Regions from separate parts of the Paenibacillus sp. EKM10P genome, predicted to be linked through region 2. Evidence: predicted binding sites of a transcription regulator. Region 2 holds the regulator's gene; the other holds the start of a gene.
What was found. Region 2 encodes NrdR, which represses ribonucleotide reductase genes. Its sites were predicted from a motif close to AACACNATATATNGTGTT; they were not measured.

Region 1: a site for NrdR is predicted at 1,430-1,447, ahead of nrdI (class Ib ribonucleoside-diphosphate reductase assembly flavoprotein NrdI). Genes of this name have one in related genera too.

The regions. Positions count from the first base shown of each region.
Region 1 is NZ_JAALET010000001.1:985,196-988,426, reverse strand. Features, by position in the region: gene HFE01_RS04590 (MFS transporter) at 1-219, opposite strand, end outside; gene HFE01_RS04585 (GNAT family N-acetyltransferase) at 222-782, opposite strand; gene HFE01_RS04580 (DUF2500 domain-containing protein) at 843-1,205, opposite strand; gene nrdI (class Ib ribonucleoside-diphosphate reductase assembly flavoprotein NrdI) at 1,624-1,983, shown strand; gene nrdE (class 1b ribonucleoside-diphosphate reductase subunit alpha) at 1,970-3,231, shown strand, end outside.
Region 2 is NZ_JAALET010000001.1:825,837-829,067, reverse strand. Features, by position in the region: gene HFE01_RS03790 (alpha/beta hydrolase family protein) at 1-683, shown strand, start outside; tRNA gene HFE01_RS03785 (tRNA-Lys) at 769-841, opposite strand; tRNA gene HFE01_RS03780 (tRNA-Ala) at 853-928, opposite strand; gene nrdR (transcriptional regulator NrdR) at 1,059-1,526, opposite strand; gene HFE01_RS03770 (alpha/beta-type small acid-soluble spore protein) at 1,632-1,856, shown strand; gene HFE01_RS03765 (lytic transglycosylase domain-containing protein) at 1,976-2,539, opposite strand; gene coaE (dephospho-CoA kinase) at 2,536-3,132, opposite strand; gene HFE01_RS03755 (MntP/YtaF family protein) at 3,143-3,231, opposite strand, start outside.

The sequences.
Region 1 (3,231 bases), 160 kb from region 2:
CCCCAGAACAACAGAAATTTTTCTTCCATACTTGTCCGCAATAGCTCCTGTTGGTATTTCAAACAGAAAAGTACTTACAAAGAATACAACCAGCAAGAAGTTTGCACTTTGCAGAGAAAGTCCTTTAGCTAACAGAAATAGGATGAGTGTAGTCCCCGTGATTTCACTCATAAAAAATTGAAGAAAACTGACGGAGTAAAATAGCTTATGTGGCCTCACTTTCAGGGCTCCTTCGCTTGCTCTACAGCCTCATATTCACTTCGCAACATCCCCATCTGAATGATGTCATAGTACTGTCCTTCCCTGAATAGCTTTTCTCGTAGTCGGCCTTCCTCCTTAAAGCCACATGCCAGATAGCAACGATATGCACGTTCATTGAACGCATACACCTCCAGCTCCAGCCGATGCAGATTCAGTGAATGAAATGCAAATTTTTGTATCAATCGTATCGCTTCCCGCCCATATCCTTTGCCCAGATCACCGTCGCGCCCGATTACAATACCAAGGGTGGCGTGCCGATTTACCCAGTTGATTTTGAATAAATCGAGTTGTCCAATATAGTCCAGTGTATCTTTATGTGCAATGACAAAGCCCTTGATCTCAGAGTTGCCGTCAATCATCATCTGTACAAAAGATTCACTATTAGCCTGTGAATGCGGATAGATAAATACGTCGCTTAATCCATGTGTGATTGCCGGGTCATTAACCCATCTTCGGATATCAGGTATATCCTCCTGACGGTACTCTCTTAATACAATTCGTGCTCCAATGATATGTGGCATCGTCAGCTTCCTCCCTATTATGTATTGGTTCTGGTAATACTCTATCACCCTGTCCCCCTTTTACGCTCCCATTAATCTCACAAACTCCAGGAACCGTGTACCTTTATAATGAACCTCCCCGCGATCCCCGATTACAATCATTCCGAAGTCCGTATCCTTCACCTCCAGCTCCTTACGCTCCCCCCTGTCAAATTCAAAGGTGATATAGTAATCGGTCGAAGCTGAAAAATTGCCTGATCCCCCACGCACTCTCGTTCGCTTATCCACAACCTTGCAAGAACGTTGGACCTGTTCGGCTGCTTGATTGGAAAGACCTGCACTTATCGATTTGACAATTCCCATAATGATTACAAAAGCAATGAGTCCAAACACGACAAAAAAGATAATACTAAACGGTTGAAATGCCATAAAACCACTTCCCATTTGCTTCATCCTTTCTACAGTAAAATGTAAATTTTCCATTCTATTGCCCATTGACAAATCGTACATCCTCAGCTTAAAAAACTCCAATACTTTTTTAACATACTTACGAAAAAAAAGTTCTTTCGCTCTTTTCCGCACCCTGCTTGGACTTACACCCGATCTGGGTCCTCTGAGCCTCTCTAGACCGATTGACAAAACTATATATAGATATAAAATAGAAAATGTACTCTAAATATAGTGTAAAAAACGTATTTATGCCCGATATCTTGAAGATAAAGGTATGAAAATACATGTAAATATAGAGTCAAAAATCTTAAATGGCGCAGCCAGCAAGGGATTACAGCTATGAACAGCTATGATGGGTCTCTTGGCAATGCCGTTTTCTTTTTTTCGTTAATTGTTAAGGAGGTTGCACACCATGCTGATTGCTTATGATTCCAAGACCGGCAATGTAAAAAGATTTATAAACAAGCTCAAGCTTCCGGCGGTTCAGATTGAGGAGCAAATGACTATAGAAGAACCTTACGTACTCATTACATATACAACCGGGTTTGGGCAGATACCTGAGAGGGTATCTTCATTTTTGAAAAAAAATGCACAAAACCTTGTTGGTGTAGCTGCAAGCGGCAACCGTAACTGGGGTGAGAAATTTGCCAAAAGTGCGGATTTGATTGCCGACCATTATAATGTCCCCGTGATTAGCAAATTTGAATTATCTGGAACGTTCGGAGATGTGGAGCGTTTTAAACAGGAGGTGAGCCGAGTTGCGGCATATTGAATTGAACAACATGTTGATGAAACGCGATACAGACGGCTTTTTCCAATTGGAAAAGGACCAAGAGGCTGTAGCAGAATTTATGAAGGAAGTTCAAGAACGGAGTTTGAAGTTTGCTGACACAGCTGCTCAAGTGCTGTATATGATTGAGAATGATTATTACGAAAATTTCTATAACAGCTATACAGCTGATGAAATTAATGATATTTTCCATATCACTCATAGCTATAATTTTAAATTCCCTTCCTATATGGCAGCATCCAAGTTTTATACTGATTATGCAATGAAGAGTAACGACCGTAAAGTCTATCTGGAACACTACCCTGACCGGGTGGCTGCTGTCGCCCTGCATTTGGGACGCGGTAACGCCGATACGGCGCGCCTGTTGTCCCGCTCGATGATGGAGCAACGTCTTCAGCCAGCTACACCAACCTTCCTGAACGCTGGCAAAAGCCGCCGTGGGGAATTGGTGTCCTGCTTCTTGCTCGAAATGGATGACTCTCTGAACTCAATCAACTATGTATTGAACACTTGCATGCAATTGTCCAAAATTGGCGGCGGTGTTGCAGTTAACCTGTCGAAACTGCGGTCACGCGGCGAGGCGATTAAAGGTGTTGAAGGCGCAGCAAAAGGCATTATGCCTGTGCTGAAGCTGATGGAAGATGGTTTCTCCTACGCAGATCAAATGGGTCAACGTAAAGGCTCTGGCGCTGCCTATTACAACATTTTCGGATGGGACGTACTGGAGTTCCTGGATAGTAAAAAAATCAATGCTGATGAAAGAGTACGTCTCAAGACACTTTCGATCGGATTGCTGGTGCCGAACCGCTTTTACAAGCTGGCACAGGATAATGAACCGCTGCATGTATTTGCACCTTATAGTGTGTTTAAGGCTTATGGAACACATTTGGACGACATGGATCTGGATGAAATGTACGATACGCTGCTCGCTGACGATCGAGTGAAGAAAAAAATAGCGATGAGCGCACGTGATATGCTGACGAAAATTGCCATGATTCAGTTGGAGTCTGGCTATCCATATATTATGAACAAAAGTAACGCAAATCAGGCGCATGCTCTTAAAAACGTGGGCCAAGTCAAGATGTCGAACCTATGCACGGAAATCTTCCAGTTGCAGGAAACTTCCGAAATTACAGATTATGGACAACAGGATATTATTCGCCGGGATGTAAGCTGTAACCTGGCTTCCCTGAACATTGTAAATGTGATGGAACATGGCAAAATCCGTGA
Region 2 (3,231 bases):
GGCTGGAGCAAAGTATGGAGGACCGGGCACAGGAGATTCGATATGCAGTTGACTGGGCCAAAACCTTACCGATGATTGATAAGCACAAAATCGGCCTTTGGGGAGCCAGTCAAGCAGGCTGGGTCATTCCGAAAATCGTTAAAGAGGAGCATGATATTGCATTCAGCATCCTTGTATCGCCGGCTGTGAATTGGATTACACAAGGGCGATTTAACACAAAAAAAGAGTTGGAACAAGAAGGAGCTAGCCCGCAGCAAATTAAAAAGAGACTGGACTACGACCATAAGGTTCTACAATTACTGAAAAATCATGCTTCCTATGAAGAATACCTAAGCATAGCCAGTCCTAACGATATCATTTCCAAAGAAAGATGGAGCTTTATAGGCAAAAATTTTCGTTCTGATTCTACGGAAGAATTAAGCTACTTTAAATCTCCTGTACTCTTGGTTCTGGCTGGGAAAGATATGAACGTAGATGTAAAAGACACCGAGCGAGTATATCGCCAAAAGATATCTCCAGAGCTGCTGTCTGTCATTCATTTGCCAAAAGTTGACCATTCCATGATGAATGAGTACATCACGCATTCCAAGTCCCTAACCTTCTTAACCGCCGTATTTGCCCCCAGACAATTGGTGAGTGATGATTATCTACAAATTCTCGCCGATTTTGTTAGTCAGCATTAAGCTTGAAACTGCTGTATACTCTATTAGACCGGGAATAGATATATAAACAGCAAAAAAACGGCATTTCTGCCGTTTTTTTAAAGGATGGACTCTCAGGGACTCGAACCCTGGACCAATTGATTAAGAGTCAACTGCTCTACCAACTGAGCTAAGAGTCCATATAAAATTATGGTGGAGCCTAGGGGGATCGAACCCCTGACCTCATCGCTGCCAGCGATGCGCTCTCCCAGCTGAGCTAAGGCCCCGTCTCATGTAAGTTAATTAACGTTTCAAGCGACTTCTATATCATATAAAATATTCGACCCTGTGTCAATACTTTTATAAAAAAAATATTAACATCTTCCCGCCACGGCCCTAAAAAGATACAGTCAGCGATCAGTCGCTGTCTGTATCTTTGGATAACAGTGTTTTCAGTTCCTTCATAAACATATTGATGTCTTTGAACTGCCGATAGACGGACGCAAAGCGTACGTAGGCCACTTCATCCACAGGATAGAGCTGTTCCATGACCAGCTCACCAATCTGCTGGCTATCCACCTCTGTGGCTGCCGTGTTGCGAATGGCGTTCTCCACCTGAGATACAATCAGATCGAGCTGCTCGACTGATACTGGACGCTTCTCACAGGCTCGAATGAGACCGCGCAGCATTTTATCACGGCTAAACTCTTCACGGCTGCCATCTTTTTTGATGACCATCAGTGGGGTCTCTTCCACCATTTCAAAGGTGGTAAAACGCCTGGCACACTGTTCGCATTCGCGGCGGCGTCGGATGGACTTATTATCATTCGCTGGTCGCGAATCCAACACTTTCGTGCCGTTGTAAGCGCAATACGGGCACTTCATAATCTCATCACTTCCTTTTTCCAATAAATTCCCGAAGCTTTTTAGTAATAATTTTGTCGAAACGGATCATAATATGTTTACCACGTCGCGAGGAGGTGAACAACAATGGCACAAGGAAACAATGGCAACTCCAACAACCTGGTAGTCAGCAGATCCTCCGGTGCTCTGGAGCAAATGAAATATGAAATCGCTCAAGAGCTGGGTATCAGCATTCCTCAAGATGGATACCAAGGTAACATGACTTCCTATGAGAACGGTTCGATCGGGGGCTACATCACAAAACGCCTCGTAACGATCGCCGAACAACAATTGGCAGGACAATACCAATAATCTCGGTAATAATGAAGAAGTAATACGAAAAAGTGTAGGGATAGGCTGCTAAAAACAGCCTGTCCTGCGCTTTTTTTCATTTTAAAGCGAAAAGGCTCATGTTGTCATTAACCTGTCCCTTAAAACTCATTATAAATTTTTGTATATTGCCTGTAGTAATAGATGACTCGCTGTACATAATGCCGTGTCTCACCAAAAGGGATTTGCTTAATGGACTCTTCTTTGCCATCCCACACCCCCTGATCTAGCCATTCCTGAACTTTACCTGGACCAGCATTATAAGCCGCTACGATGACCACAGGATTATCCTGAAACTTCATAGACAGGTTATGCAGATACCAGGTCCCCAGCTCAATATTGGTGCCGGGCTCGTGCTTGACACTATCCAGCGGGACCTTCTGAATCTGGGCACTCTCCATAATCCAATTGGCTGTGTTCGGCATAATCTGCATAAGCCCCAGCGCCCCCTTGTGTGACTGCTTGCTGGTTTTAAAATTTGTTTCCACACGGATAATAGACGCCACCAAAAATGGGTCCACTTCATAGGTCTGTGAATACTGCCGAATCTCATCCTTATATTGAATCGGGTAAAACCAGGACATCCAATTCGAGTTGAGGAACAGAATCAGGACAAATCCGACAAACAAAATGAGCAGGACTCTTTTCTTACGTAAAATGTTCATGCAAGTCCCTTTCGCTGCCAAAACTGATCAATTTGCATCTGCGTCTCAGACTGTGTTCCGCTATTATCAATAACAATATCAGCTAAATTTTTTTTCTGCTCGATATCCATTTGTGCGGACAAACGAAGCTCGGCTTGCTCTTCTGTCAGACCGTCTCTGAGCATCAGACGTCGGAGCTGAACATCACGTGGTACATATACAACCATAATTTCCTCGTACAGGCTCTCCAGCCCAGACTCATACATTAACGGGATATCTGCCAAAACAAGCTTGTCCGGCTGCTCCCGTTCATAAGCTTCCATGCGCAGACGCATTTCCTCACGAATAGCAGGATGCGTAATATCGTTAAGTGCCTGTCGCTGTACAGGATCTCTGAATACAATCTCTCCCAGTCTTTTGCGGTGCAGGGTTCCGTCAGTGTTTACTATAGCTTGTCCAAAATGCTGTATGACCGCCGCCAGCACCGGATGCCCCGGAAGCATAACTTCCCGGGCAATGGCATCTGCGTCGATCAGCAGCGCACCCTTGGCGACCAAAAGAGCCGACACGGTGCTTTTTCCGGTAGCGATCCCTCCGGTTAATCCGATATTCATGCTCTTCACCTCATAACAGCTTCAATATACCCATCATAATCAGTAATAATGCCGGCAATACGCCGAGCGCCTTCATAAATCGAAATGCTGACAGGAAGA